Regions from separate parts of the Methylobacterium sp. J-001 genome, predicted to be linked through region 3. Evidence: predicted binding sites of a transcription regulator. Region 3 holds the regulator's gene; each other region holds the start of a gene.
What was found. The regulator PhoB, encoded in region 3, activates phosphate uptake and scavenging genes when phosphate is short. The targets are predictions, from matches to a motif close to TGTCATNNANCTGTCAT.
Positions count from the first base shown of each region.

Region 1: MKK65_RS07175 (UDP-2,3-diacylglucosamine diphosphatase) is a predicted target of PhoB. The motif match lies at 6,137-6,153, and genes of this name have one in related genera.
Region 2: MKK65_RS19990 (YdcH family protein) is a predicted target of PhoB. The motif match lies at 3,536-3,552, and genes of this name have one in related genera.

Region 1 covers NZ_JAKSYN010000067.1:30,799-41,133, reverse strand. Annotated here, with positions in the region: gene MKK65_RS07195 (TonB-dependent receptor) at 1-238, shown strand, start outside; gene MKK65_RS07190 (membrane-bound PQQ-dependent dehydrogenase, glucose/quinate/shikimate family) at 776-3,133, shown strand; gene MKK65_RS07185 (ribonuclease HII) at 3,553-4,176, opposite strand; gene MKK65_RS07180 (glycosyltransferase family 4 protein) at 4,215-5,261, opposite strand; gene MKK65_RS07175 (UDP-2,3-diacylglucosamine diphosphatase) at 5,273-6,088, opposite strand; gene MKK65_RS07170 (aminotransferase class V-fold PLP-dependent enzyme) at 6,624-7,832, shown strand; gene MKK65_RS07165 (D-2-hydroxyacid dehydrogenase) at 7,936-8,877, shown strand; gene MKK65_RS07160 (NADP-dependent methylenetetrahydromethanopterin/methylenetetrahydrofolate dehydrogenase) at 9,180-10,043, shown strand; gene fchA (methenyltetrahydrofolate cyclohydrolase) at 10,056-10,335, shown strand, end outside.
Region 2 covers NZ_JAKSYN010000162.1:546-10,880, forward strand. Annotated here, with positions in the region: gene MKK65_RS19970 (tetratricopeptide repeat protein) at 282-1,154, opposite strand; gene MKK65_RS19975 (5-(carboxyamino)imidazole ribonucleotide synthase) at 1,441-2,550, opposite strand; gene purE (5-(carboxyamino)imidazole ribonucleotide mutase) at 2,547-3,044, opposite strand; gene MKK65_RS19985 (YdcH family protein) at 3,171-3,434, opposite strand; gene MKK65_RS19990 (YdcH family protein) at 3,566-3,748, shown strand; gene MKK65_RS19995 (propionyl-CoA synthetase) at 4,123-6,048, shown strand; gene MKK65_RS20000 (CopG family transcriptional regulator) at 6,282-6,701, shown strand; gene MKK65_RS20005 (alpha/beta hydrolase family esterase) at 6,779-8,074, shown strand; gene MKK65_RS20010 (hypothetical protein) at 8,115-8,606, opposite strand; gene MKK65_RS20015 (NADH:flavin oxidoreductase/NADH oxidase) at 8,812-9,930, shown strand; gene MKK65_RS20020 (beta-galactosidase) at 10,084-10,335, opposite strand, start outside.
Region 3 covers NZ_JAKSYN010000115.1:71,671-82,005, reverse strand. Annotated here, with positions in the region: gene MKK65_RS12850 (50S ribosomal protein L11 methyltransferase) at 1-462, shown strand, start outside; gene MKK65_RS12845 (Rmf/CrpP family protein) at 493-681, shown strand; gene MKK65_RS12840 (hypothetical protein) at 695-955, opposite strand; gene MKK65_RS12835 (aminopeptidase P family protein) at 1,093-2,931, shown strand; gene MKK65_RS12830 (hypothetical protein) at 3,058-3,351, shown strand; gene MKK65_RS12825 (hypothetical protein) at 3,338-3,847, shown strand; gene MKK65_RS12820 (protein-disulfide reductase DsbD family protein) at 4,004-6,151, shown strand; gene phoB (phosphate regulon transcriptional regulator PhoB) at 6,169-6,864, opposite strand; gene phoU (phosphate signaling complex protein PhoU) at 7,029-7,751, opposite strand; gene pstB (phosphate ABC transporter ATP-binding protein PstB) at 8,069-8,884, opposite strand; gene pstA (phosphate ABC transporter permease PstA) at 8,907-9,803, opposite strand; gene pstC (phosphate ABC transporter permease subunit PstC) at 9,816-10,335, opposite strand, start outside.

The sequences.
Region 1 (10,335 bases), on a different contig from region 3:
CCGGGTGATCTACACGGCCGCGCAATATTACGATCAAGCCAACCGCCAGACGATACCGGACTGGGCAACCCTCGATCTCGGCCTGCGCTACAAGACGATTCTTCAGGACCGTCCGGTGACCTGGCAGGCGAACGTCCTGAACGTAACCGGCAACAACTACTGGGCCACCACCGGTCGCGGGCTCCTCGCACCGGGGGCGCCGCGAACCATCCTGATCTCGGCCAGCGTAGATTTCTGAACGGCCTGGACTGCTGCCTCTCGCAGACCGGCATGTTTGATCGTGCAGCCACTCCTCGGCGCAGCGGTCACAAACCTCCGGTCGGCAACTGACAGATCACGATCTCACGCCAGCGGCGGCTCATTGATCGGCCCGTCCTTGGCCTAAACCGGAACGGCGACAGTCGTCACGAGCGCGCCCGGTTCATGCGGTGCGTGAGGAAAACGGCGCTGTGATTCTCGACAACCAGGAAGATAACTTCGTTGCGCTCAAGCACTTCGGTTAGCCGCTGGTGCTGCGCTGAGCCAGGGCTGGTGCTTCTCGATGGGCGCCGAACAATATGGCTAGATCCAACCGTAGGATATTTTGCAGCTTTTGCGACGCATAAAAGTAATTAACTATCGTAATATTTCAAAATTCTCGATCATATATGTAATTTTTGATGTAAAATATTGCGTTTGAGAAAAAATTATTCGCATTATGATCTTATAAAACACCGTTGACCGCAGAAAAACCCGAGATAAATAGGCGATCATCTTGTGTGGCTGAGGCTATTCGATGCGCCGAACCGAAACGCTGGCCAATGGCGTGATGATCCTGCTTGGTATTGTGCTAATTACAATCGGTTTAATATTTGGATCGGGCGGGGTATACTTAGCCTGGCTTGGCGGCAGCTGGTATTTCATGGTCATGGGCGCCGCGATGCTCGTCTCCGGTATACTGGTCGCCCAGCACCGGCGCGCGGGGGCGCTGCTCTACGGGGTGGCCTTCGTCCTGACCGGAATCTGGGCGGTTTGGGAGGTCGGGTTCGCGTTCTGGCCGCTCGTCTCGCGGCTGTTCGCCCTGGCAGTGCTCGGCTGCGTGGTCGCCATGCTGGCGCCGCTGCTCGATCGATCCGGTCGCGGTGTGTGGCGCCGGGCATCGCTGGGCATTGCCGCCGCGCTGGCCCTCGCCCTGGTGGCCGCCACGCTGCGGGCGTTCCAGCCGGTGCCGATCATCGCCGCGACCGAGGTTGCGGCGGTGCATCCGGCGACTCAGGCGCCGCCGCAGGTCGATTGGGCGGCCTGGGGCAACACCAATGGCGGCACCCGCTTCGCCGGGCTGACACAGATCGACGCCACCAACGTCGCCAAGCTTCAGCCGGCCTGGACCTTCCGCACCGGTGACATCGCGGTGAGCAACGGCTTCGGCGCCGAGGACCAGACCACGCCGCTGCAGATCGGCGACACCGTCTATGTCTGCACGCCCAACGACATCGTCATCGCGCTCGATGCCGATACCGGCACCCAGCGCTGGCGCTACGACCCGAAGGCGAGCGCTCCGCAATGGCAGCGGTGCCGCGGGCTCGGCTATCACGATGCGGGCGCTGCGGAGGGCGGAAAGGTCTGCCCCCGCCGGCTGTTGCTGGCGACCATAGACGCGCGTCTGATCGCCCTCGACGCCGCCACCGGCCAGCCCTGCACCGATTTCGGCGATGGCGGCACGGTCGACCTCAAGACCGACATGGGCGAGGTCAAGCCCGGTTACTACACGCAGACTGCCGCGCCGCTCGTTGCTGGCGATCTCGTGGTGGTCGGCGGCCGGGTCGCTGACAATATCGAGACCGGGGAACCCGGCGGCGTGGTCCGGGCCTACGATGTCGGCAGCGGCGAGCTGCGCTGGGCCTGGGATCCGGGCAACCCGGCGACCACCCGCCTGCCGCCTCCCGGCGAGACCGACACGCGGGGGACGCCGAACGTCTGGACCAGCATGGCCTACGATCCGGCCCTGGGCCTGATCTACGCGCCCACCGGCAACGCGACGCCCGACTTCTTCGGCGGCCACCGGACCGCTGAGGACGACGCCACCAACTCGTCGATCTTCGCACTCGACGCCGCGACGGGGCGGCCGCGCTGGCACGTCCAGCTCGTACACAAGGACCTATGGGACTTCGACGTTCCGGCCCAGCCGGCCCTCTACGACTTGCCGGACGGGAAGGGCGGCACCGTCCCGGGGCTGATCGCCGCGACCAAGCACGGCCAGATCTTCCTGCTGAACCGCGAAACCGGGGCGCCGATCGCGCCGGTCACCGAGCGGCCGGTGCCGCAGGGCAGCGTGCCGGGTGAGCAGTATGCGCCGACGCAGCCCTTCTCGGACATGCCCTCCATCGGCACCGAGACCCTGACGGAAGCCGACATGTGGGGGGCGACGCCGCTCGACCAGCTCCTGTGCCGGATCCAGTTCAAGGGCATGCGCCACGAGGGGACCTTCACCCCGCCGGGCTTCGACACCGCCCTCCAGATGCCGGGCTCGCTCGGCGGCATGAACTGGGGCAGCACCGCGATCGACATGACCCGGGACTACCTGATCGTGAACGACATGCGGCTGGGCCTGTGGAACCGGCTGATCGCCCGGGATCAGGTCGAGACCGGCAAGGCCACCGGCACCGAGATGGGCATGTCTTCGATGCGCGGAACGCCCTACGTCTCCGTCCGGAACCGCTTCGTGTCGGCGCTGAACATCCCGTGCCAGAAGCCGCCCTTCGGCACGCTGACGGCCATCGACCTGAAGGCGCGCCGCATCGCCTGGCAGGTCCCGCTCGGCACGGTGGAGGATACCGGGCCGCTGGGGATCAAGATGCACCTGCCGATCCCGATCGGGCTGCCCTCGCTCGGTGGATCGCTGGTGACCGGCTCGGGCCTGATCTTCTTCGCCGGAACGCAGGATTACTACCTGCGGGCGTTCGAGTCCGCGACCGGCCGCGAGGTCTGGAAGGGCCGCCTGCCGGTCGGTAGCCAGGGCGCGCCGATGACCTACAAGTCGCCCAAGACCGGCCGGCAATACATCGTGATCACGGCCGGTGGCGCGCGCCAATCCCCCGACCGCGGCGACTACGTGGTCGCCTACGCGCTGCCGGGCGATCCCGGATCGAAGTGATCCGGCTCACAGACGGCAAAATCGGGGTTCCCAAAGGGCAAGCCCTTTGGCGGGGTTCAGGGGCGGAGCCCCTGATAGATCGGGCGAAGCCCTGCACCCGCAAAATGTCTTCGACCCAGCCCTTTCAAGGTGCTGGTCTGAGAGCCAGGACATGGCGTCGAGCCTGTCGGCACAGCCCTTTTCCCGGGCGCATGCAGCGCAAGCGGAATGCGACCCGGGACCCAGCACAGGACGGCGCGCAGCGTCCGCCTGATCGACCCGTGCCGCTGACGCGGCGCTTCGTGTGCTGGGTCCCGGATCAGGTTCCGCTTCGCTTCACCTGTCCGGGAAAGGGGCGCGTGACCTGCTCAGGAGAGCCGATCTCACAACGAGCGCGTGGCTGAACACCTCGAAAGCGCTGGGTCTCGACCTTTTGAAACCTAGCCGAACCCGCGGGTGAAGCTGAGGCGGTGGTGTGGGCTCCGGCCGAGTGTGCTCAGGCTGGCGCGGTGTAGGGCCGTGCCGTAGCCGACGTTGCGCTCCCAGCCATAGCCCGGATGGCGGGTGGCAAGGCGGCGCATCAGGTCGTCGCGAAAGACCTTGGCGACGATCGAGGCGGCGGCGATCTGTGGGACCAGGGCATCGCCGCCGACCACCGCCCGGCCCGGCAGGCCGGGCAGGGCGTCCCGGCCATCGACTAGGACCGGCGCCGCGATCCTGAGCCGCGCCACCGCCCGCGCCATGGCGTCGAGCGTCGCGGCGCGGATGTTGATCCGGTCGATCAGCGCCCGGGAGCCCGCCGCGACGGCGAACTGGGCATGAGCGCGGATCAGCGGCGCCAGCTGCGCCCGGATCGGCTCGGGCACGCGCTTGCTGTCGTCGAGGGCAGCCAGGAGGGTAGGGGGAATCGCCACCGGGTCGAACCAGACCGCCGCGACCACCACGGGGCCGCACAGGGCGCCGCGCCCGACTTCGTCGCAGCCGATCACGGCCGGGTAATCCGCAGCCCGGGCCGGATCGAAGGGCGGGGTGAGGGCGGGCGTTTTTCGCTTCACGGGCGGCATGGTGCCGTCCTGCCATCCCGCGCGGCCGCCGTCACCGGTCAGGCGGCGTTCCGGGCCCCGCGCTCGCCGCCATGCGCTTCGATGATGTTCCCAAAGAACTGATCGGCACTGACATCCCAGCCGCGGCGCAGGGCTTCCTGCCGGCACTCGGACCGGGACAGGCGCAGCGCCGCAAGGGCCCCCGCGCGCAGATCCTGGTCGAGGATGCCGACGCGGGTCCCGCTCAGCACGTCGTTGGGGCCCGGCACCGGGAAGGCGGCGATCGGCAAGCCGCAGGCCATGGCTTCCAAGAGAACGATGCCGAACGTGTCGGTGAGGCTCGGGAACACGAAGGCGTCGCAGGCGGCGTAGACGGACGCGAGCGCCGCCCCCGTCCTGGTACCGAGAAACCGCGCTTCCGGGGCCAGCGCCTGCAGCCGCGCCCGGTCCGGTCCGTCGCCGACCACGATCTTCGTGCCGGGGAGGTCGAGGCTGAGGAAGGCCGCGAGGTTCTTCTCGACGGCGAGCCGGCCGACATACAGGAACAGCGGCCGCGGCAGCCCGGCCAGCTCCGCTGGCGGCAGCTCGCCGGGGGCGGCCGGGCGGAACCGCTCGGTATCGACCCCGCGGGTCCAGCGCATCAAATGCGTGAACCCCTTTGCTTCGAGTTCCGCTTGGAGGGAGGCCGTGCTGACCATTGTGCCTCGAGCCGCTCCGTGGAAGCGGCGCAGATAGGCGTAGGACCACGCTTCCGGCACCGGGAGGCGGGCGGCAAGGTATTCGGGAAACCGGGTGTGGTAGCTCGTGGTGAAGGGCAGGCCATGGGCCAGGCAGTGACGCCGGGCCGCGAAGCCGATCGGCCCCTCCGTGGCGATGTGGACATGGCTCGGCCGCTCTCGGGCCCAGCGCGCCGCCACCCGGTCCCGGCCGGCCAGGGCCAATCGGATCTCCGTGTAGCCCGGCAGGGGTAGGGAGCGGAAATCCGCCACCGAGAGCAGAGCCGTCTCGAAGCCATGCTCAGGGGCCCGGCGCACCATCTGCTCCAGGGAGCGGACGACACCGTTGACCTGCGGGTGCCAAGCATCGCTGGCGATGAGGAGCTTCACGGCGCGATCTCTCACGCCACCGCGCGCCGGCCCGGCATCGCCCGCGGCGCGGCATCGGCCTCGCGCGCCCGCAGGATGCTGGGATAGTGCAGCACCTCGATCCGGCCGTCGTAATGCTCGACCAGGCCGGTGCAGGATTCCACCCAGTCGCCGGTGTTGAGATAGCGCAGGTCGCCGATCGTTCGGTCGGCGGCGTGGTGGATATGTCCGCAGATCACCCCGTTGGCGCCCTGGCGGCGGGCCTCGTCGGCCAGGATCGTCTCGAACCGGCCGATGAAGCTGACGGCGTTCTTCACCCGCAGCTTCGCCCAGGCCGAGAGCGACCAGTAGGACAGGCCGACCCGCCGCCGGACCCGGTTGATCACGGTGTTGAGGGTCAAGGCCAGCGTGTAGGCGCCGTCGCCGAGATGGGCGAGCCAGGGTGAGTGACGCACCACCATGTCGAACTGGTCACCGTGGATCACCAGGTAGCGCCGCCCGTCGGCCGCCTCGTGGATAGCGGTTTCGGCGATCTCGATGCCGCCGAAATTGGTGCCGACATAGTCGCGCAGGAACTCGTCGTGGTTGCCCGGCAGATAGACGATCCGGGCACCCTTGCGCACCTTGCGCAGGAACTTCTGGACGACGTCGTTATGCTCCTGCGGCCAGTACCAGCCGGAGCGCAATTGCCAGCCGTCCACGATATCCCCGACCAGGTAGACCGTGTCGGCGTCGTAATCCCTCAGGAACGACAGCAGCATGTCGGCCTGACACCCGCGCGTGCCGAGGTGCAGGTCGGACAGGAACAGCGTCCGGACCCGGACCGGCATCTCCTCATCCTCGGCCACGTCACCCTCCCGGCGGTCGAACGGTCGAGGGATCCAGAGCGCGATCACGTCTCAGTTTGATGACGCGGGGCGCGTTCGCTGTGGGGTGTCTTTGTGCGCTGCGGAAGAAGTCCTCAAACGTGAATAGCTAACGTTGCGGCGCACCAAAAATTTTTTTACCGCCTTCCCGAAGTTTTTCCGGTTTTGCTTCCCAGCTTCGCCGCCTCATAATACCAAGAACCGGCGGCTCGGCGTGAGCCGGGCCGGATGCGTACTGGAAGGCGGCCAGGGTGCCTCGCGACGAGGCGCCGTAGAACGGGACGGCATTACGGAGGCGACCGGCGCGCGGGGGCGCGCCGCGACGCGAGCGGCACGAGGCCGCCTGCCGCTCCGCTGAGCCCCCCGATCCACGGAAGATGCGAAGAGAGTTCGGGACGCCGCGATTGTGCCGCGGCCACCGGCGCTGATCGCAGGATGCCCGACAAGGCCGCCGAGGTCGCTCGAACGAACCGGCGCGGGTCCGCCCGCGCGCAACAGATTTTTTGGAGGAAACAACATGGCCGCAACCCGGCGCCCCGGTCGCAATCACCTCTTCATCCCGGGTCCCACGAACATCCCGGATCGCGTCCTGCGCGCGATGCATGTGCCGTCCGAGGATCACCGCTCGCCGAGCTTCCCCGAGCTGACGAAGCCGCTGTTCCAGGACGCCAAGATGGTGTTCGGCTCGACCAACGGCACGATCATCCTGTTCCCGTCCTCTGGCACCGGTATCTGGGAATCTGCCCTGTCCAACACCCTGTGCCGCGGCGATACGGTGCTCACCGCCCGTTACGGCCAGTTCAGCCACCTCTGGGTCGACATGGCCCAGCGCCTCGGCCTCGAGGTGATGGTGCAGGACGAGGAGTGGGGCACCGGCGCCGATCCGCAGAAGATCGAGGAGGCTCTCCGGGCCGATAAGGATCACACGATCAAGGCCGTGATGGTGGTCCACAACGAGACCGCCACGGGTGTCACCAGCGATATCGGTGCGGTCCGTAAGGCGCTCGACGCTGCCGGTCACCCGGCGCTGCTGTTCGTGGACGGCATCTCGTCGATCGGCTCGCTGCCGTTCAAGATGGACGAGTGGGGCGTCGATTGCGCCATCGCGGGTTCGCAGAAGGGCTTCATGCTGCCGGCCGGCCTCGGCCTGATCTGCATCAGCCCCAAGGCGCTGAAAATCGCCGAAGGCGGCGCCGGCCGGAACGATCGGCTCGGCCATGTCTACTTCGCCTGGAAGGACCAGCTCACCACCAACGCCACGGGCTACTTCCCCTACACGCCGGCGCTCCCGCTGCTCTACGGCCTGCGCGAGGCCCTGGCCATCGTGAAGGAGGAGGGGCTGGAGAACATCTACCACCGCCATCACGTGCTCGCCGAGGCGACCCGTCAGGCTGTCGCGGCCTGGGGCCTCAAGCCCTGCGCCAAGGAGCCGAAGTGGAACTCGGACACGGTCACGGCGATCCTGGTGCCGGAGGGCGTCGATGCGGCCAAGGTGATCACCCACGCCTATGAGCGCTACAACCTGTCTCTCGGCAGCGGTCTGTCTAAGGTCGCCGGCAAGGTGTTCCGCATCGGCCATATCGGTGATCTGAACGAGCTGTCCCTCCTCGGTGCCATCGCGGGCGCCGAGATGGCGCTGCTGGATTGCGGCGTGAAGGTCACACCGGGCTCCGGCGTCGCCGCCGCCTCCAGCTACCTGCGCGAGAATCCGCTTCATAAGGCGTGATCCATGCACGTTGCCGGGGCGGGGCCGGGTTGCCGGCCCCGCCCCGGCGCGCAAGTAAGAACAAGAATCCCGAGGAAACCGCCCGTCGTCCGAGAGGGGATCTATGACCAAGAAGATCGTATTCCTGGATCGCGAGTCGCTCGATGCGACGGTCCGGCCGTTCAACTTCCCGCATGAATACGTCGAACACGATTCGACCTGGACGCCGGAGGATACGGTCGCGCGGCTCAAGGGAGCCGAGATCGCGCTGATCAACAAGGTCCCGATGCGGGCCGAGACCCTCAAGCAGCTTCCCGACCTGAAGCTCATCGCCGTGGCCGCCACCGGCACCGACGTGGTCGACAAGGCCCAGGCCAAGGCGCAGGGCATCACGGTCGTCAACATCCGCAATTACGCGTTCAACACCGTGCCCGAGCACGTGGTCGGCCTGATGTTCGCCCTGCGCCGGGCGATCGTGCCTTACGCAAACTCCGTGAAGCGGGGCGACTGGGCGAAGTCCAAGCAGTTCTGCTACTTCGACTACCCGATCTACGACATCGCCGGCTCGACGCTAGGCATCGTCGGCTACGGGGCGCTCGGCAAGTCGATCGGCAAGCGCGCCGAGGCGCTGGGCATGAAGGTCCTGGCCTATGACGTCTTCCCGCAGGACGGGCTGGTCGATTTCGAGACGATCCTGACGCAGTCCGACGTGATCACGCTGCACGTGCCGCTGACCCCCGAGACCAAGGGTCTGATCGGCGCCGCCGAGCTCAAGCGGATGAAGAAGAACGCCATCCTGATCAACACGGCCCGGGGCGGGCTGGTGGACGAGGCGGCCCTCCTGGCCGCGCTGAAGGACGGCACCATCGCGGGCGCGGGCTTCGACGTCGTGGCGCAGGAGCCGCCGAAAGACGGCAATATCCTGTGCGAGGCCGACCTGCCGAACCTGATCGTGACGCCGCACGTCGCCTGGGCCAGCAAGGAGGCGATGCAGATCCTCGCCGACCAGCTTGTCGACAATGTCGAGGCGTTCGTCGCCGGCAAGCCGCAGAACGTGGTGGAGTAGGGCTTGGCCTCTCCCTCCCCCCTTTGCGGGGGAGGGTGGCCCCCGAAAGGGGGGCGGGAGAGGGGAGCGACGGTGCAGAAGCGGGCTGCGCCCCTCATGCCGGTCGCGCCCTTTGCTAAACCCGGGCTCCCGTCTCCCGACCCCTGCTGACGCAGGGGCCACCCTCCCCCGCAGAGGGGGGGAGGGAGACGCGCGGAGCCGGGTTCTGACATTTAGGTCGTCCGCTCCCCTCGAGATTGGGAACGGATCGAGAAGACATCACGGCGGCGCCTCACAGGCGCGACGGATAAGGTCCAAAAAGCATGACAAAGAAGCTGCTGTTCCTGTTCGACACCGATGCGATGCCGAACGTGTTCGACACGGTGGTCGGCTATGACGGCGGTGCCGACCACATCACCGGCTACGGCGGTGTGACGCCCGACAATGTCGGCGCGTTGGTCGATGGCACGATCTACACCCGCGGCGGTTCCGAGAAGAAGTCGACGGCGATCTTCGTCGGCGGCGGCAGTATGGCGGCGGGTGAGGAACTCTTCACCGCAGTCAAGAAGCGGTTCTTCGGCCCGTTCCGGGTCTCGTGCATGCTCGATTCCAACGGCTCGAACACCACGGCGGCCGCGGGCGTCGCGCTGGTGGCAAAGGCTGCGGGTTCGCTCCAGGGCAAGAGCGCCGTCGTTCTCGCCGGCACCGGCCCGGTGGGCATGCGCTCCGCGGCGCTGCTGGCCGGCGAGGGCGCGGACGTGACCATCGCGGGCCGCGCTCTGGACAAGACCCAGGCTGCCGCCGACGCGATCAACAAGCGCTTCAAGGTCTCGGTGAAGGCCGCTGCGACGCCGGACGAGGCCTCACGCGTCGCCCTGGTGAAGGGCAAGAACCTCATCTTCACGGCCGGTGCCATCGGGGTCGAATTGCTGCCGGAGGCCGCCTGGGCACAAGATCCGGCCGTCGAGATCGTAGCCGATTACAACGCCCAGCCCCCGACCGGGATCGGCGGTATCGACGTCATGGACAAGGGCAAGGACCGCAACGGCAAGAAGGCGTTCGGGGCCCTGGGCATCGGCGGGCTGAAGCTCAAGCTGCACCGGGCCTGCGTCGGTCAGCTCTTCGAGAGCACCGAGCAGGTGCTCGATGCCGAAGAGATCTACGCGCTCGCCAAGTCGATGGCCTGAGGGGAGGCGCCGGTGACCGACACGCGTCCCCCCGAGACTGACAGCATCGATAAGTTCCTGACGGAGCTAGCCAGTGCCGCCCCGACCCCCGGCGGCGGCGGCGCGGCGGCGATCTCCGGCGCCATGGGCGCGGCCCTGGTGTCGATGGTCTGCAATCTGACCATCGGCAAAAAGAAGTACGTGGAGGTCGAAGCCGAGCTGAAGGACGTGCTCGCCCGGTCCGAGGGCCTGCGGGTCGTGCTCACCGGCATGATCGGCGAGGACGTCCAGGCCTTCGACGCTGTGATGGCCG
Region 2 (10,335 bases), on a different contig from region 3:
CAAGCCTCTGAAACACCACGCATTTCCCCTCCCCCTTGCGGGGAGGGGGCAGGGGTGGGGGTGGTGCAGGATCGAACGGCACGGTGCCTTCTGCACCACCCCCACCTCCAACGCCTCCCCGCAAGGAGGAGGAGAGCGCGTCGCGCCTTCCACCAGCCGATGTGTGAACATCTTAGCCCGTGCGGGAGAGGGGACCCGCGCCTCGTCCTGGCGTTGCAAGCCCGTCTGTCAATCGAAAGACCAGAGCCTGTCAGAATGGGTTGGATGAAGGGAGCAAAAAATCAGTTGAACAGCGAGCCCACGCCGCCCTGCACGCGGCCGAGGCCGGCGCGGGCGACGGCGTTGTTGGGTTCGATCACGGCGGCGCGCTGGTAGTTCTCGAGCGCCTCCTTGCGCTGGCCCGACTTCTCGTAGGCCAGGCCCCGATAGGCCCAGGAGGTGGCGTCCTTGTTGTTGACGTTGAGCGCCGCGTTGTAGTCCTCGATCGCCTTCGGGTACTGGTTGGTGGCGATCAGGCTCTGGCCGCGGGCCGCGTAGGGCGCGGACACGAACGGGTTGCGGTCGATGGCGGCGTCGAAATCGGCGATCGCCTGGGTGTCCTGCCCCTGCTTCTGCCGCACCAGGCCGCGGGCGTGGTAGGCCTCGGCCGATTCGGGCATCAGCCGGATCGCGACGTTGAGGTCGGCGAGCGCCTGGTCGAGATTGCCCTGGGCGCGCTCGACATTGGCGCGGCCGATATAGGCCGGGCCGTAATTCGGATCGATGCCGATCGCCTTGGTGAAGTCCTGGAGCGCGGCGGCGTCGCGGCCGACCTGGCGCTCGGCCAGCGCGCGGTTGTTGTAGGCCGAGCCCGAATTCGGGTCGATCTGGATCGCCTTGGTGAAGTCCGCGATGGCGTCGTTGAACTGGCCGGCCCGGGCATAGGCGGCGCCGCGGGTGTTGTAGGCGGCGGCGTCGTTCGGGTTGCGCTGGATCACCTCGGTCAGCGAGGCGATGTTGACGGTGGTGGCGCCCGTGGTGTCGGTCTCCACCACCGCGTATTGCCGCGGGCCGGCGGCGCTTCCGACGGTCTCGCAGCCCGCAAGCGCCGCGGCCGAGAGCGTGGCCGCGCCGATCAGCGCGATCTTGTGTGCCAGCCCGTTGCGTACGATCATCGCCCCACTCTCCCCGGGGCGCGACCCGCATCCCGCGTGCCCACCCCGCCCCCGAATCTCTTGTCCGTCGCCCGGCTTACGCCGCGCCCCCTCGTCTCCGGGGCACCGTCGCGCATCGCGGTGAATGCCGGCTTAAGGATACGCGGTCCCGCGACCGGTCACGCCGTGGTGGAAGCTTCGGGATGTGGCGAAGGTATGGCTCGCGGACGCGCGTAGGCCGTGTCGCGGCCTCCGGCGCGCGTGCGGCCGGTCCGGTGTGTTCCCGAAGCCGCAGAACCGGGCCCGGTCAGGCCTCCGGCACGCGCCCCACCCGGGTGACGTGGCCCATCTTGCGGCCGGGCCGGGCCTCGCCCTTGCCGTAGAGGTGCAGGTGGACGCCGGGCTCGGCCAGCAGGGCGGACCAGTCGTCCGCCTGGGCGCCGATCAGGTTGCGCATCTCCACCGGCAGCCCGCCGACCCGGGCCGAATCGCCGAGCGGCCAGCCGCACACCGCCCGGACATGCTGGGCGAATTGCGAGGTCGTCGCCCCCTCGATGGTCCAATGCCCGGAATTGTGGACCCGCGGCGCGATCTCGTTGACGACGAGGCGCTCGGCGCCGTCCTCGCGCACCAGGAACATCTCGACGGCCAGCACGCCGACATAGTCCAGCGCGTCGGCGATCCGTTTGGCGATGTCGAAGGCGGCGCGGGCGGTCTCGGGGGTGAGGCCGGGGGCCGGCACCCGGGTCAGCGCCAGGATGTGGTCGCGGTGCTCGTTCTCGCACAGGTCGAAGGCCGCGAAGCCGCCGTCGCGGCCGCGGGCGGCCACCACCGAGACCTCGCGCTCGAACGGCACGAACCCCTCCAGGATCAGCGGCGCGCCGCCAAACTCGGCGAACAGCGCATTGCGGTCGCCCTCGGCGCGCTCCCGCAGGATGCGCTGGCCCTTGCCGTCGTAGCCGAACCGGCGGGTCTTGAGCACAGCCGGCAGGCCGAGCGCCGCGATCGCCCGGTCGAGGTCGTCGGGCGTGTCGACCGCCTGGAACGGCGCGGTCGGGATGCCGAGCCGGTTGATGAATTCTTTTTCCGTCAGGCGGTCCTGGGTGGTGGCGAGCGCCTCGGCGTTCGGATGCAGGGCGGCGTGCCGGGCGAGGATGTCGGCGGTGGCGCGGGGGATGTTCTCGAACTCGTAGGTCACCGCGTCGACGCTCTGCGCGAAGGCGGCCAGCGCCTCGGCATCGTCGTAGGCCGCGCAGGTGGTGCGGGCGGCGACGTCGAAGGCCGGGCTGTCCCGGTCGGGCGCGTAGACATGCACCTTCAGCCCGTAATTGGCCGCCGCGAGCGCGATCATGCGCCCGAGCTGGCCACCGCCAACGATGCCGAGGGTGGAGCCGGGCCTCAAAGCTGTGTCCGTCACGAAGGTGTGTCCGTCTCCGGCCGTTCGGCCACCGATGCGGTCTGGGCCGCGCGCCAGGCCTCCAGGCGTTCCGCCAGGCCCGCGTCGGCGAGCGCCAGCACCGCGGCGGCGAGCAGGGCCGCGTTGACCGCCCCGGCCCGGCCGATCGCCAGGGTCCCCACGGGGATGCCGGCCGGCATCTGGACGATCGAGAGCAGGCTGTCCTGGCCGGACAGGGCCTTGGATTCCACCGGCACGCCGAAGACCGGCAGGCGGGTCATCGCGGCGGCCATGCCGGGCAGGTGCGCGGCCCCGCCGGCGCCGGCGATTACGACCTTGAACCCGGTCGCGACCGCGCCCTTGGCGAAGGCCACGAGCCGGTCGGGGGTGCGGTGGGCCGAGACGATGCGCGCGTCGTACGGCACGCCGAGCGCGTCGAGCGTCTCTGCGGCGTGCCGCATGGTCGCCCAGTCGGACTGACTGCCCATGATGATCGCAACCGGAGGCGACGCCATCGTTGATCCCGGCAAAAGAGGCCGCTTACAGGCGGGGCGGGCCGGCGGCAAGGCGTCGCGCCGGAGCGTCCACCGGCATCGACGGATCGTCCCGAAAGATGGTTTCCAGCGTTCGGGACGATCCGCTTACGCGATGATGTCCGGAGTGAGAGCGTCCTCGATATGGTAGATCCGGTCGCGCAGGGTCAGCTTGCGCTTCTTCAGGCGCTGGATCTGGAGCTGGTCCCCGGCGACGCTGCGCTCCAGCGCCTCGATGGCACCGTCGAGCCCCCGGTGCTCCTCGCGCAGCCGATTCAGCTCGGCTTCGAGATCCGCCGGCTGCACGTTTTCGTTCGACTCGTCCGCCATCGTCACCCGCGGTATCGAAGACCGTTCCGTGTCGAAGAGCATGCGTTACACCCCGCCGCGGGACAAGCCGGCCCGGTAAGCATTCGTCAGGCTTGGCCGGAGAAAAGGCTTCGACAGGTGTGGCATCCTGTGCCAGTCTCCATGTGTCGGAACAATGACAGGAGATTCGACTCATGTCGCTGCAGACGCATTTGAGCCAACTCGCCCGGAAGCACGAAGCCCTCGAGCGTGAGATTCACGAGGCGATCCACAGGCCTTCTGCAAACGACCTCCACATTGCCGAATTGAAGCGACGGAAACTTCTCCTCAAGGACGAAATCAAACGGCTGCAGGCCGGCAACGATACGTTGCACTGAGCCGCGCCTGACTGTCCCTCCCGGACATAAGTGCACGACGAGAACCGCCGCACCGGTCCGCCCGGTGCGGCGGTTTTTCCGGGTGACGACCGTGCTCTCCCGACCCTGCCTCACATCCTAAGGCGCCCGCGTCAGCGGGCCTCGAAGGAGTCCTCCAGACGCCCCTGCGATCCCTGGAGCCCTCCTTCGAGGCCGCTGCGCGGCACCTCAGGATGAGGGGGGTTGGTGGGAGAGGCGGTTTCTTCGTCAGGCCCTGTCTCAAACGATCCGTCTGCTCACATCATCCTCGCCGTCCGCTCGCGCGCAAGAAACCAGAATCGGCTAATCTCCCCGGGATGCCGCCGAAGAGCGGCCCCCGAGGACTCGCCGCGCCGATGACAACCGCCAGCCTGCCGGGCCGCTATCCCGAGATCTACGACGCGGCACGCCGCGACCCGGAAGCGTTCTGGCTGGAGGCGGCCGGGGCGCTCGACTGGACGCGGGAGCCGGTGCAGGCCTTCGCACCCGAATCCGGCCCCTATGGCCGCTGGTTCCCGGACGGGACGCTCAACGCCTGCCACAACGCGGTGGACCGGCACGCCGAGGGGGCGCGGGCCGAGCAGGCGGCGATCCTGTACGATTCCCCCGTCACCGGGACGAAGCGCAGCATCAGCTACCGGGAGTTGCGCGATTCGGTGGCGGCGTTCGCCGCCGTGCTGGCCGAGCTCGGTGTCGGCAAGGGCGACCGGGTCGTGCTGTACATGCCGATGGTGCCCGAGGCCCTGTTCGGCATGCTGGCCTGCGCCCGGCTCGGGGCCGTGCACTCGGTGGTGTTCGGCGGCTTCGCGGCCAACGAGCTGGCGGTGCGGATCCAGGATGCCGCCCCGAAGGTGGTGCTGGCCGCCTCCTGCGGCCTCGAGCCGAACCGGGTGGTCGCCTACAAGCCGCTGCTGGACCTCGCGATCGCCACCTCCCGGCACAAGCCGGAGGCCTGCCTGATCCTGCAGCGGCCCCAATGCGCCGCGAGCCTGGTCGCCGGGCGCGACCACGACTGGGCGGAGACCGTCGCGGCCGCCGAGGCGGCGGGCAAGCAGGCCGCCTGCGTGGCCATGGCCGCCACCGACCCGCTCTACGTCCTCTACACCTCCGGCACGACCGGCAAGCCCAAGGGCGTGGTCCGGGATACCGGCGGCTACCTCGTGGCGCTGGCCTGGTCGATGCCCAACCTCTACGGCGTCCAGCCCGGCGAGACCTATTTCTGCGCCTCCGATATCGGCTGGGTGGTCGGCCATTCCTACATCGTCTACGCGCCGCTGCTGCACGGCTGCACCACGGTCCTGTACGAGGGCAAGCCGGTGGGCACGCCCGATGCCGGGGCGTTCTGGCGGGTGGTTGCCGAGCACGGCGTCGTCTGCCTGTTCACGGCGCCGACGGCCCTGCGCGCGATCAAGAAGGAGGATCCGTCCGGTTCGCTGATCGGCGACTACGACCTCTCGGCCTTCCGCAGCCTGTTCCTGGCCGGGGAGCGGGCGGATCCGGATTCGGTCGCCTGGGCCGAGCGCGTGCTGGGCCGGCCGGTGATCGACCATTGGTGGCAGACCGAAACCGGCTGGCCGATCGCCGGCAATCCGCTGGGCCTCGGCCTCCTGCCGGTCAAGCACGGCAGCACCTGCGTGCCGATGCCGGGCTACAGGGTCGCGGTCCTGGACGAGGGCGGCAAGCCGGTTCCGCCCGGCACGATGGGCACCATCGCGATCCGCCTGCCCCTGCCGCCCGGCTGCCTGCCGACCCTCTGGGGCTCGGACGCGCGGATGCACTCGAGCTACCTCGCCACCTTCCCGGGCTTTTACGACACCTCGGATGCCGGGGTGATCGACGCCGACGGCTACATCACCGTGCTGGGGCGGACCGACGACATCATCAACGTCGCGGGCCATCGCCTGTCCACCGGCGGCATGGAGGCGGTGCTGGCCGGCCATCCGGATGTCGCCGAATGCGCGGTGATCGGCATCCGGGACGCGCTCAAGGGCGAGGTGCCCTGCGGCTTCGTGGTGCTCAAGGCCCGGGTCGACCGCGCCCCCGCGGACATCGAGCGCGAGCTCGTCGCCAAGGTCCGTGACGAGATCGGCCCGGTGGCGGCGTTCAAGCTCGCGTTGACCGTCCAGCGGCTGCCGAAAACCCGCTCCGGCAAGATCCTGCGCGCCACCATGAAGCGCATCGCCGACCACGAGCCCTGGACCATGCCGGCGACCATCGACGACGCCGCGGTGCTCGACGAGATCGACGCCAGCCTGAAGGGCAGGGGCATCGGCGCGGACTGAGCGCGGGGACTTAGGGGTTTCCAAAGGGCGCGAAGCCCTTTGGTAGGGTTCGGGGCGCACAGCCCCGATCTCGGGCGAAGCCCGACACCAGGGCTCTGCCCTGGACCCGCAAAAGGTCCCGGACCTTTTGAAACCACGCTGGTTTCGGGCCGCGCGGCAACCGCCTCTTGCACCACAGCATGCGCTTACCATCTCTAGACCATCCAACCGGATGGCCCAGGGAGGGCGAGGCGATGACAGACACCGTGCAGGAACTCCGGCCCAAGGTGCCGGACAGCGAGAAGATCACGATCAATCTCGGCTTCGTCGATCTCGGCCGGGTCGACCTGATGGTCCGCGACGGGTTCTACGCCAACCGGGCCGACTTCATCCGCACCGCGGTGCGCAACCAGCTGGACCGGCAGGAGGAGGCGGTGCGCCAATCCGTGGCGCGGCGCCAGCTGCGCCTGGGCGTCTCGCACTATTCGCGCGCCGCCCTGGAAGCCGCCCGGGATGCCGGCGTGCCCCTGCACATCCAGGTCCTCGGCCTCGCCACCGTGGCGCTGGATGTCACCCCCGAACTGGCGCGCGCCGCGATCGCCTCCGTGGAGGTCCTGGGCGCGTTCCAGGCGAGCCCCGCCGTCAAGGCCGCCCTGGCCGACCGGATCGCCTGACCCCATCCGACCACCCCTACCGCACAGTCGGGCCATGCAGCCGGCCGTGTCCGTCCCCACCCGCAAGGAACGGCCCGATGAAACACTTTCCCAAGATGGATTTCCTCAACTTCGACATGTCGAAGATGAAGCTCGGCGGCTTCGGCGCCTCCGGGTCGGCCGAGGCCGAGGGCAAGCGCGCCGCCCGGGCCGCCCGGATGGCCGCCGCCATGGGCCGGTTCCAGCGCCGGCAGGCCGATGCCTTTGCCCGCTGGGCCGAGGCACGCGACCGCCCGGCCGAGGCCGCCGGATCCACCACCATCGACATGGAGGCGCCGACATCCCCGGACGGCGCCTGGACCGCGCCCAGCCCGGCTGCCGCCCCGGAACAGGCCGCCCCCGGCGGGGCCGACATCGCTGCGGCGGTGATGCGCACCGTGCGCGACAGCCTCGCCAAAGGCGGCATTCCCAGCGGCGGCTTCGCCGAGGGTTTCGCCGGCGGCTCCGTTCAGCCGGGCAAGGCCGCCGCCACCGTGCCGGAGGGCGCCCGGTTCGAGGACCGGGTCTTCACCGCCGCGGGCAGCCGCCGCTACAAGGTGTTCGTGCCGAGCGGCTACACGGGCCAGGCCCTGCCGGTGCTCCTGATGCTGCACGGCTGCACCCAGAACCCGGACGACTTCGCCGCCGGCACGCAGATGAACCGCCTCGCCGAGGAGCAGACCTTCCTGGTCGCCTATCCGGAGCAGCCCCAGTCGGCGAACATGCAGCGCTGCTGGAACTGGTACGCCGCCGGCGACCAGGCCCGCGACGGCGGCGAGCCGGCTCTGCTTGCCGGGATCGCCCGGGCGGTGGTGGACGAGTTCTCCGCCGACCCGGACCGGGTCTACGCCGCCGGGCTCTCGGCCGGGGGCGCCGCCGCGGCGATCCTGGCGGCGACCTATCCGGACCTGTTCGCGGCGGTGGGCGTCCATTCCGGCCTGGCCTGCGGCTCGGCCCGGGACGTCGCCTCAGCCTTCGCCGCCATGAAGGGGCAGGGGGGCGCACCGGGGCGCAACCGGCAGGCGGTCCCGACCATCGTGTTCCACGGCGACGTCGACCGCACCGTCCACCCGGCCAACGGCGACCAAGTGGTCGCCCAGGCCATGGCGGTCACCGGCCTCGCCGAGACGGTCGAGCGCGGCACGAGCCCGGGGGGCGTCGCCTATACCCGCACCGTCCGCAGCGACGGCGCCGGCCAGGCGCGGCTGGAATATTGGGTCCTGCACGGGGCCGGGCATGCCTGGTCGGGCGGCAGCCCGGACGGATCGTTCACCGAGCCCCGCGGCCCGGATGCGAGCCGCGCGATGGTCCGGTTCTTCCTCGGGCATGCGCGGGGCGCCGCCGCCCGCCCCTGAGTGACCGAACGGAGCCGGGGCAGGGCGCCCCGGCTCGGCTTCACTCGACGTCGGCGCCGTCCGAATCCTCGTCGGGCACATCGGCCGCCGGGGCCGGCTGCGACAGGCCCGGCGCGTAGGCGTCCGGCATGGCGCCGGTCGACACCGAAGCCGGCAGGCGCTGCGGGCCCGACTCGGTCGGCATCAAGGTCGCGCTCGCGGCGACCAGGCCCGCCATGGCCCGCAGATCCTCGGACTGGCGCGGATCGCGCGAGATCAGGGCCGCGTCCCGCTGGAGGCGCAGGTTGCAGGCCTGGGACGGCAGGCCGCCGTTCGGCGTGCAGGCATCGTGGCGGGCGCAGGCCGCGTCGAGGGCATCGATCGGCGGCAGCGGGGCGTTGTTGCCCGGGCCGCAGTAATTGCCGTGGATCAGGATCTTCGGACCGCCGAACGCGGCCGGCTGGGCATCGGCCGGGACGGCAAGGAACGCCGCCAGGGCGAACGGGGCCGCGGCCAGGGCGGCGATGCGGGTGGAACGGTTCGGGAGCAACATGGAGAGGACCTCGCGCGATCTCGCCCCCTCAGGCGGTTCGCATCGCCGGCTTCAGGCCGTCGTCCTGCCAAAAGTTAACGAATGGGCGGTCGGTTCCCGCCGGGTCTTGCGCCGCCTGCATGGCGCGTGAGCGTCCGCACAGGCTGGCGCTGGCCCCGGCCGTGCCCTTGCGCCACATAGGTCCGGCCCGTAACGGAGCCGCCCCATGACCGCCCGCCTGTTCGAACCGCTCACCCTGGATGCCCTCACCCTCGAGAACCGCATCCTGATCGCGCCGATGTGCCAGTATTCGGCCCGGGACGGCGAGGCTACCGACTGGCACATGATCCATCTCGGCCAGCTCGCCCAGTCGGGCGCCGGCCTGCTGACCCTGGAGGCCACCGCGGTCTCGCCGGAGGCGCGGATCACAGCCTGGGATCTCGGCCTGTACTCGGACGGAAGCGAGCGGGCGCTCGGCCGGGTGCTGGAGGCGGTGCGCGAATATGCGCCGATCCCGATCTGCATCCAGATCGCCCATGCCGGCCGCAAGGCGTCGAGCGACGCGCCCTGGGCCGGCGGCCAGCAGATCCCGCCCGAGCATCCCTATGGCTGGCGCACGGAGGCGCCCTCCGCGGTCCCGCACGGCGAGACCGAGGTGCCCCCCCACGCCCTCGACGCCGCAGACCTGAAGCGCGTCCGCGACCAGTTCGTCGCCACGGCCAAGCGCGCCGTGCGCCTCGGGATCGAGGCCGTGGAGTTGCACGGCGCCCACGGCTACCTGCTGCACCAGTTCCTGTCGCCGATCGCCAACAAGCGCACCGACGCCTATGGCGGCAGCCTCGAGAACCGGATGCGCTTTCCCCTCGAAGTCTACGACGCCGTGCGCGCGGTCGTGCCGGCGGGCAGCCCGGTCTGGCTGCGGGTCTCCGCCACCGACTGGGTCGAGGACGGCTGGGATCTCGACGAGACCGTGGCCCTGGGCCAGGCGCTCAAGCGGGCCGGCTCGCCGGCGCTCCACGTCTCCACCGGCGGCGTCTCGCCCAAGCAGGCGATCAAGCTCGGGCCGGGCTACCAGGTGCCCTATGCCGAGCGGATCAAGGCCGAGACCGGGCTCACCACCATCGCGGTCGGCCTGATCACCGAGGCGCAGCAGGCCGAGGCGATCCTGGCCGAGGGCAAGGCCGACGCGATCTCGCTCGCCCGGGCCATGCTGTACGATCCCCGCTGGCCCTGGCACGCGGCGGCCGAGCTCGGCGCTCAGGTCCGGGCGCCCAAGCAGTACTGGCGCTCGCAGCCGCGCGAATACAAGGACCTGTTCAAGGACACGGCGTTCGGGCAGCGCTAGAGCATCGATCCAGACGGAGGCGTCAGCCGAAGCTGGAAAAATTGATGCATCACCAAGGACCTAGTGCTGGGTCGCGTGAACGAAGTCAGTGCGTCTGAGCACTAGAGCGCCCTCCGGTCGCGCGCGGCCCCGCGGCCGAGCGCGATCCTCCGATCAGGGCGTCGCGGACTCGCCTTCGAGGATCGCGACGCCCCAAGCCGGCAGGTCGATCGGCTTGCCGCGCGTGACCGCCCGACCGCTCAGGAGCTCGGTGCCGCTCACCATCGCGGGCGTGGCCTGCGCCGTCGCGGAGTAGTTCAGCACGTAGCGGACCGGATGCCCGTTCGTCAGCGTGCCCCCGCGCACGATGATCGGCCAGTGCACCGCGGGACCCTCGATCCCGGCACGCTTGGCCGCATCCGCCAG
Region 3 (10,335 bases):
AAGCAGCGGCGGCCAGCCCATGTGCTGGATGTGGGGACCGGAACCGGGATCCTGGCCTTCGCAGCCGCCAAGGCCCTGCGGCAGCCGGTGATGGCCGGCGACCTCGACGGCGTGGCTGTGCGCACCGCTCGGGAGAATGCACGGCTCAATGGTCTCGGGCCCTACCTCAAGCTCTACGAGGGGCCTGGGGTACGCCATCGGCTCGCAGACCGACCGCGGCACTTCGATCTCGTCTTCGCCAATATCCTGGCGCGGCCGCTTCGGCGCCTCGCCCCGACCCTGTCTCGGGTCGTCGCGCCCGCGGGCGTCTTGGTCCTCTCCGGGCTGATCGAGCGCGACGTCGCGGGTGTGCTCTCCACCTATCGCCACCAGGGGTTTCACCTCGTGCGCCATGGCCTGATCGAGGGCTGGGTCGCCCTCGTGCTGGCCCGCGGTGGTGCGGCGAAGCGGCCGCGGCGCTGAACCGGCGCCTCGTCCGCGCATTGCTCGGGCATGAGCCAGACGCCGCATCACGATCCGCTCGTTGACCCTTTGACTGAGGGCGCGCGGGCGCGAGCCCGGGGCCGGCCCAAGGATGCTTGCCCCTATCCGGTGGCGTCGCCGGCCCGCATCGCCTGGCTGGAGGGCTATGACGGGGTCCCGACCGGCCGAATTCGGGATCTGCCGATAGCGGATGCCTGATCGCGGGCAGGTTCTAGCGCACGGTCCGAAGCTGACCGGACCGGGGCGGATCCACCGGCGCCGTTTCGAAGGCCGGGCGCTCCGTATCGGTTTCCTGTGCTACCGGTGCGCCCAGAGCGGCCATCAGGATCCGCAATCCATCCACCCATTCCTCGGCCTCCGCCAGCGATCCGAAACCGTCGCGCCGGATCACGGTGTCGGGCTCGATCGTGGTGATGGCGTCGAAGAGGCCGTCGGGTCTGTCGCTGATCCGGTAGAAGACGCGGCGTGGCATGACCGAGAGATAGGGCAAAGAACTGACGTGATAAGATTGCGCCCGACGCTAAACCATAGGTTATGGCTACGTCTATGGATCTCCTGATGGATCCGATGCGGTTGCAGCCATGGACCGGCGGGCGATAGGCTCGCCCCATGACAGAGCCCAGCCCGAACCAGCCCCGCCACCGGTTCCAGACGTTCGACGATCCCAGCCATCGCAAGGGCGCCGAGCGGATCGAGGCCTTGCGCGCCGCCCTGCGCGAGACAGACCTCGATGGGTTCGTGGTGCCCCGGGCCGACGAGCACCAATCGGAATATGTCCCCGCCGACGCGGAGCGTTTGACCTGGCTCACCGGCTTCACCGGATCGGCCGGGACCGCGGTGATCCTTATGGAGTCCGCAGCCCTGATCGTTGACGGCCGCTACACCCTTCAGGCGCCCGAGCAGGTCGATACCCGCGTGGTCACCGTGGTGCCCTTGAGCGAATCGACTTCCGAGGCTTGGATCGCCGACAACCTCAAGCGTGATCAGGTTCTCGGCTATGACCCCTGGCTGCATACGCCGGACGGGGTCGCGCGCCTGGAGCGGGCGGCGGTGAAGGCCGGCGGTTCGGTGCGGGCCGTGTCGAACCTCGTCGACGCGGTTTGGGCCGGCCGGCCCAAACCGCCCGCCGGCGCGGTCGTCCTCCATCCCGAGGCCTTCGCGGGGGAGACGGTCGCCGCAAAGCTCACCCGCGTCCGTGAAGCCCTGGCCGAGGGCGGCTGCGACGCCCTGGTGATCTCGGATCCACACAACCTTGCCTGGGCGTTCAACCTGCGCGGCTCCGATGTCGGTCATACCCCACTGGCGCTCGGCTACGCGATCCTCCCGCGCGAAGGGCGGGCCCGGCTGTTCCTGTCCTCCCCCAAGGTTGATCCGGCCCTGCGGGCGGCCTTAGCGCCGGTGGCCGAGATCCTGACGCGGGCCGACCTCGATGATGGGCTCGGGTCCTTCAGCGGCGTGCGCGTCCGCGTGGATGCCGCCACCGGCGCCGTCGCCCTCAAGGAGAAGATCGAGGCCGCAGGTGGGACCGCCGATATCGGCAAGGACCCGATCACCGCCATGAAGGCGGTCAAGAACGTCGCCCAGATCGAAGGCGCCCGCGAAGCCCATATCCGCGACGGTGCGAGCGTCGTGCGCTTCCTCGCCTGGCTCGATGGTGCCGCCGCCGCGGGGGGCTTGAGCGAGATCGCCGCCGTCGAGGCTCTGGAGGATATCCGCGCGGCCGGCGGCGACCTGCGCGACGTGTCCTTCCCGACGATCTCGGGCTCCGGTCCGAACGGCGCGATCGTCCATTACCGGGTTACCCGTACCAGTGACCGGGTCGTGCGGCCGGGCGAGCTGTTCCTGATCGATTCAGGCGCGCAATACCCGGACGGCACCACCGACATCACCCGGACGGTCGCGGTCGGCGACCCGACGGATGCGATGCGCGATCGCTTCACCCGGGTGCTGAAGGGCCACATCGCCATCGCCCGGGCGGTCTTCCCGAAGGATACCACCGGCGCCCAGATCGACGCCTTCGCGCGCGCTCCACTCTGGCAGGCGGGACTCGATTTCGACCATGGCACCGGCCACGGCGTCGGATCCTTCTTATCGGTGCACGAGGGGCCGCAGCGTATCGCCAAGACCGGAGCGGTCGCCTTGGAGCCTGGGATGATCCTGTCGAACGAGCCGGGCTACTACGCGCCCGGCGCCTACGGCATCCGGATCGAGAACCTCGTCCTGGTCGAGCATCGCGCGATCCCCGGCGGCGAGCGCCCGATGCTCGGTTTCGAGACCCTGACGCTCGCCCCCTACGACCGGCGGCTGATCCGCCCGGACCTGCTGGCGCCGGAGGAGCGGGCCTGGATCGACGCCTATCACGCCCGGGTTCGTGACACCCTGGCACCGCTCGTCGACGCGGAAACCCGCGTCTGGCTGGATCGTGCCACGGCGCCGCTGGCAGGTTGAAGGCTGCGCGGCCATGCTGGGCGCGCCCTTGCGCGGGCGAAGGCGGCACGACAGAGTGGACGAACCGCTTGGTCGCCCTCGTTCGCTCACGCAACGGGCGGCCAAGCTTTTTAAGGGTGCTCGACCATGCCCCGACGCTCCCAGGATCTCGCCGAGGTTGCAAAAAAGGCTGCCAATGCGTCCTTCGGGAGCGCTCTGGTGCAGAGAGTCAGCCTCGGCGACATGGAAGGGTCCGACGGCGACGATGTCCGTCGCGTTCAGTTGATCGTCTCCGACGATGCCATCGACCAGCTCGACGGCGACAAGCTGCTCGATGCCGGCCTCGCGATCCGCAGAGCCTTGCAGAAGGCCGGCGAGACGCTGCGCGTGGTCGTCGAATATGCCGAGCAGCGCGAGCTCGACGGACTTGGCGCTGATTAATCCCGAACATCTGTTCAGCCAGGCGGATGCGTTTCTTCTCCAAATCGGCCGCGGCTCGTTGCGGCAGGCCGACCTGCGCCGGACCTTCTCGAACGCCTATTACGGCTTGTTTCACGCGATCCTGACGGCTGCGGCCGACGAGGCGGTGGGGCGGACGCGGCGCAAGGATCCGCTCTGGACGCTGGCGTATCGTTCGGTCTCTCATCAGCGCTTAAAAAGCATCTGCAACGATCTCCAAGCCGCGACGCTGAAGCCGAAGATCAGGCGGTACGAGCCCCCCGGTGGCTTTGGTGGTCACGTCGTCACGATTGCCGGGGCCGTTTCGGACTTGCAGGACCGGCGGCACGCTGCCGATTACGACCCGTCCCTATCCTTCCTGCAGACGGATGCGCGGGCGGCGCTGCAAACGGCCCGGTCGGCGGTCAATCGGCTGGCCCATCTCAACGCGGATCAGCGACGGGCCTTCCTCTACCTCATCCTGTTCGAGCCCCGCTGAGCGATCCCAGCGGCGTCATGGTCTCAGCCTCACGGAGCTGAGCGGAGGACAGGGCGTGGACCACCGCGCTATAAGGTCCTCCGTCACGAATAGCCTGCGCCGGTCCGGACGACATCGTCGGTGAAACCGCGAGCGCCCCGCGCGCGAAGGGACAGCATGATCCGCCGCCTCGCACTCCTGGTCCTGATGCTTGCCGCGAGCCTGTCGGCCGCGTCGGCTCAAGGCTTCCGCACGCCGCCCGATCTGGTGCGGTCGAGCCTCGTTGCGGAGCCCGTCGCGGTGGCGGGCGCACAGCCGTTCACGCTGGCGGTGCGGATGCAGGTGAAGCCGGGCTGGCACGTCTACTGGCGCAATCCGGGCGATTCCGGCCTGCCGCCGGAGGTGACCTGGACCCTGCCGGCGGGCTTCAACGCCGGCGCGATCCGGTGGCCGGCCCCCGAGCGCATCGCGATCGCGACCCTGATGAATTACGGCTACGAGGGCGAGGTCACGCTGCTCGTTCCGGTCACGCCGCCGCCGAGCCTCGATCCAGCCGATCCGGTGCGGATCCAGGCCAAGCTGACCTATCTGGTCTGCGAGACCGAATGCGTGCCCGGCTCCGCCGATCTCGCCCTGGTCCTGCCGGTGGGCGAGCCCCGGCCGGATGCCGGCCAGACCGCTTTGTTCGAGCGCGCCCGGGCCGCCCTGCCCGCACCGGCGCTCTGGCCACTGCGCCTCTCGAGCCAGGGCGATACGCTGCAGCTCGATTTCGCCGCCACCGGCCTCAAGCCCGAGACGATCAAGGGCGCGTCCTTCTTCCCCTATTCCGAGACCGCGATCGACAATGCCGCCGCCCAGGTGATGACGGTCGACGCATCCGGCCTGCATCTCACCCTCGCCCGAAGCAATCCGGCTGAGCCGGCACCGGCCGCCCTGCCCGGCGTGCTGACCGTCGAGGAAGCGACGGGCGTCGGTAGCCACCGCCTCGCCTTCGCGTATGGCGACGAGCCGGTGCTGCCGGCTCCGGCGACGGCGTCCGAAACCGCGACTCCGCCGCCGCCCGCCCCTGCCTTCGACGTCCTGACCCTCGCTACCGCGGCAGGGCTCGCCTTCCTCGGCGGCCTGATCCTCAACCTGATGCCCTGCGTCTTCCCGGTCCTATCGATCAAGGTGCTCGGCCTCCTGCGGCATGCGGGCGAGAGTCCCGCCCGCCTGCGGCTGCACGGTCTCGCCTATACGGCCGGCGTGCTGGTCAGTTTCCTCGGGCTGGCCGGCCTGCTGCTCGCCTTGAAGGGCGGCGGGGCGGCGATCGGCTGGGGTTTTCAGCTGCAATCGCCCGCCGTGGTGGCCGGGCTCGCCTACCTGCTCCTGGCCATGGGCCTCAGCCTATCCGGCGTGGTCCATCTCGGCGGCCGGCTCGCCGGCCTTGGCGACGGGCTGGCCCGGCGCTCCGGTCTGAGTGGATCGTTCTTCACGGGCGTGCTTGCGACCCTGGTGGCGACGCCCTGCACGGCGCCGTTCATGGGTTCGGCAGTGGGCTTCGCCCTGACCCAGAGCGCCGGCGTCGCGCTTGCCGTGTTTGCCAGTCTCGGATTGGGCCTCGCCTTACCGTTCCTGGCGCTCACCCTGTGGCCGCCGGCCCTGCGGGCGCTGCCACGTCCGGGCGCGTGGATGGAGACCCTGAAGCAGGTCCTGGCCTTCCCGGTCTACGCTACGGTGGCTTGGCTGGTCTGGGTCCTGGCGCAGCAGGTGGGGCCGCAGGGGCTGCTCGCCGGGCTGTTCGGCCTCGTCCTGGTGGGCTTTGCCGCCTGGGCCTGGGAGCACGGACACGCCGCGGCCCCCCGGGCCGGGCGGATCGCTCAGGGTCTTGCGGTGCTGACGATCCTGGCGGTCGCCGCCCTGACGCTGAGCCTCGGCCACGAGCGAGCCGCTGCCCCCGCCCAGGCTGCCGCCAACGGCGTCGAGCCGTTCACCCAGGCCCGCCTCGATGCCCTGGTGAACGAGCGCCGGCCGGTCTTCGTGAACATGACCGCCGCCTGGTGCATCACCTGCGCGGTCAACGAGACGACATCGCTCTCGACGAAGGCGGTGCGACAAGCGATGGCCGACCGGGGTGTTACCTACCTGAAGGGCGACTGGACCAACCAGAATCCCGAGATCACCCGCCTCCTGGAGAAGCACGGGCGCAGCGGCGTGCCGCTCTACCTGCTTTACGCGGGAAGCGGCGAGCCGCAGGTGCTGCCGCAGATCCTCACCGAGGGGACGGTTCTGTCAGCCCTGGAGACGGTGCCGGCCGCGGGCAAGAGCGCGGCTCTGACCCGCTGAATTGTCCCTGAGCGCAGCTAGGCTTCCAGCGAGAATGTCTCGTCGAAGGCGTAGCCCGAGCCCCGCACCGTGCGGATCGGGTCGGCCTGCCGCGGAGCATTGAGGGCCTTGCGCAGGCGCCCGACATGCACATCCACGGTGCGCTCGTCGATATAGACGTCGTGCCCCCAGACACCATCGAGGAGCTGCTCGCGGGAGAAGACCCGGCCGGGCGCCAGCATCAGAAATTCGAGCAGGCGGAACTCGGTCGGTCCGAGATGAAGCTCCTCGCCGGCGCGGCGGACCCGGTGGCCGGTGCGGTCGAGCTCGATATCGCCGGCTGCCAGCCGGTCCGCGACATGGGCCGGCTTGGCCCGGCGCAGCAGCGCCCGCACCCGAGCGAGCAGCTCAGGGACCGAGAACGGCTTGACGATGTAATCGTCCGCGCCCGTACCGAGGCCGCGGACACGATCGCCCTCTTCGCCCCGGGCGGTGAGCATGATGACCGGCAGCCGCTCGGTCTCGCGCCGGGCCCGGATGCGGCGACACAGCTCGATCCCCGAGAGGCCCGGCAGCATCCAGTCGAGCAGGACGAGATCAGGCGTGCGCTCGGCCAGGAGCAGCTCAGCATCGTCGCCGCGCGCGGCTGAATCCACCAGGAAGCCCTCGGCCTCAAGGTTGTACCGCAGCAGGGTGGTCAGGGCCTCCTCGTCCTCGACGATCAGGACTTGCATGCTCACGTTCGATAACCTGTTCCGTAGACGGCACCGGACGGCTCGTCCGCGTTGGATGGCGCGCGCAGGCAGATGGTGCGACAGACGCCGCGATCCCTCAACCCGCGTGCGCCACTCATCGCATTCTGCCCCCAGGCCGCATCGTGTGCTGCATGGTCCCCGCGTTACGGGGCCGTGGCGGCGGGACCGACCGTCGCGTAGTTCGACGCGTCGTTCTTCGGGCGCTCTCCGGCCAGCGTCTCACCGGTTGCGAGATAGTGGATCGTCTCGGCGATATTGGTGGTGTGGTCTCCGATCCGCTCGACGTTCTTGGCGCAAAACAGGAGATGCGTGCAGAACGAGATATTGCGCGGATCCTCCATCATGTAGGTCAGGAGTTCGCGGAACAGTGAATTGTACAGCGCATCGATCTCCCCGTCCCGCTCCCAGACATCGTAGGCCGCTTTGACGTCACGGCTCGCATAAGCGTCGAGGATATCTTTGAGCTGCGCCTCGGCGAGGTCGCTCATGTGGCGCACGCCGAGGACGATCTTCTGCGCGGGCGCCTGATCCGAGATCGCGACGACGCGTTTGGCGACGTTCTTGGCGAGATCCCCGATCCGCTCCAAGTCGCCGGAAACGCGGATCGCCGAGATGGTCTCGCGTAGGTCGATCGCCAGCGGCTGGCGCCGGGCGATGAGCAGCACCGCCCGCTCCTCGATGTCGCGCTGGAGCGCGTCGAGACGCTTGTCGGCGAGGATCACCGCTTGCGCGAGGGTGTCGTCCCGGCGGACCAGGGCGTCGGTTGCCTCGGCGGCCATCTTCTCGGCCACGCCGCCCATCTCGGAGATCGAGCGGCGCAGGTCATCCAGATCGGTGTCGTAGGAGCTGACGATATGGCCCGGCATGGTGGATCCTTCGATGGCGTCCCGCAAACCTTGATCCGCGAGGTCTGGCGGAAACCCGCTGCTACGATCACGGATACCGCGGCGCGTTCCCCGGTACCCAGTCCCTGTCACAGTCGAGAACATGATGCGGAGAGGTCAGGATCCGCACCCTGAAATCAACACGCATCGACAAGCAGGCAGCCTCCGCCGATGTTCCCGTATCAACGAGGCTTGTTCCGAAGTCGCGCCTGGCGATCTTACGATCAGGCGCGCCTCCTCATCTTGATGGCGGCTCACAGCGCTGCGTATGAGCCGTGTTCAATTGTCGGTCGAATGCTTCAGCCGAAGCGGCCGGTGATGTAGTCCTGGGTGCGCTGCTCCACAGGGTTCATGAACATCCGATTGGTGGGGCCGAATTCGATCAATTCACCCAGATACATGAAGGCGGTGAACTGCGAGATGCGGGCCGCCTGCTGCATATTATGCGTGACGATCACGATGGTGAACTCGTCGCGCAGCTGCTCGATCAGCTCCTCGATGCGCCCCGTGGAAATCGGGTCCAGCGCCGAAGTCGGCTCGTCGAACAGGATCACCTCCGGGCTCTGGGCCACGGTGCGGGCGATGCACAGGCGCTGCTGCTGCCCGCCCGAGAGGCCGGTGCCGGGCTGGCGCAGCTTGTCCTTCACCTCGTCCCAGAGGGCGGACTTGCGCAAAGCCTGCTCCACCCGCCCGTCGAGTTCGGATTTCGGCAGCTTCTCGTAAAGGCGCAGCCCGAAGGCGACGTTGTCGTAGATCGACATCGGGAACGGCGTCGGCTTCTGGAAGACCATGCCGATGCGCGCGCGCAGATCGTTCAGATCGACGGACGGATCCAGCACGTTCTGGCCGTCGAGCAGGATCTGACCCTCCGCCCGCTGCTCGGGGTAGAGGCTGTAGATCCGGTTGAAGCAGCGCAGCAGGGTGGACTTGCCGCAGCCGGACGGTCCGATCAGGGCCGTGACCTGCCGGTCGTGGAAGTTGATGTCCACGTTCTTCAGCCCGTGGAAGCTGCCGTAGTAGAAGTTCAGCCCCTTCACGGCGATCCGGACCGCACCACCCTCGTTGGCGTGGTTGCGGGTGAGATCGACCGTGGGGATCGCGGAGGCGGCGTTCATCGTCGTGTCCTCGAGAAGGGTCTTAGCGCGACATCTGCGGCTTGATGACGAGACGGGCGATGATCGACAGCACCAGGATCGTCGCGGTGATGAGGAGCGCCCCGGCCCAGGCGAGGCTCTGCCAGTTCGGATAGGGCGAGAGGGCGAACTGGTAGATCATGACCGGGAGGTTCGCGACGCCGCCCATGAGGTCGGGGGAGAACCAGGAATTGTTGTTGAGCGCGGTAAACAGCAGCGGCGCGGTCTCGCCGGCGATGCGGGCCAGCGCCAGGATGATGCCCGTGACGATGCCGGCCGAGGCCGCGCGCCAGGTGACGCTGATGATCACCGTCGACGGCGGTGCGCCCAGCGCAGCCCCGGCCTCGCGCAGGGTGCCGGGCACCAGACGCATCATATCCTCGGTGGTGCGCACGATCACCGGCACGGCGATGATGGCGAGCGCCACGCCGCCGGCCCAGCCCGAATAGGTCCCCATCGGCCGCACCATCAGGGTGTAGACGAACAGGCCAATCAGGATCGACGGCGCCGAGAGCAGGATGTCGTTGAGGAAGCGGATCAGCCCGGCGATCTTGGAGAACCGGCCGTATTCGGCCAGGTAGGTGCCGGCCATCACGCCGATCGGCGTTGCGATCGTGATGCCGATCCCTGTGAGCACCAGGCTGCCCAGGATTGCGTTGGCGATGCCGCCGCCTTCGGAGCCGGGGCCCGGGGTCGGATGCATGAACATGGCGGGTGTGAAGCCACGCACGCCCTGGACGATCAGCATCAGCAGGATCGATCCGAGCACCACGGCGCCGACCACCGTGGCGACCAGGCAGGCTGTCCGCAGCACCCGGTCGGCGACCCGACGGCTGTGGCGGACCCGCCCGGAGCGGCGCGGCGCGGCGTCGGAGATGGTCATGGGATTGGACGCGTCCATCGTGAGCCCTCCTCAGGCAGCCTTGACGCGGCGCGTCAGCAGCCGGGCGATGATGAGCACCACGAAGGTGATCACGAAGAGGATGCAGCCCAGAGCCATCAGCGCGTTGAGCTGGAGACCGTCGGCCTCGTTGAATTCGTTGGCGATGCGCGACGCGATGGTCGAGCTCGGGTCGAAGATCGAGGCCGAGAGGCGGTTGGCGTTGCCGATCACGAAGGTCACCGCCATCGTCTCGCCGAGCGCGCGACCGAGGCCGAGCATGATCGCCCCGATGATCGAGACGGAGGCCTGAGGCACCAGCACGTGGCGCACCACCTCCCAGGTGGTGCAGCCGATGCCGTAGGCGCTCTCGCGCAGCACGGTGGGGATCTGGTCGAGCATGTCCCGGGCGATCGAGGCGATGAACGGCACGATCATGATCGCCAGGATGATGCCGGCGGTGAAGACGCCGACACCGGACGGCACCCGTGCATAGAACAGCGTGCCGACGACCGGCATGCCTTCGACCAGGTTCGAGACCGGGATCTGGATG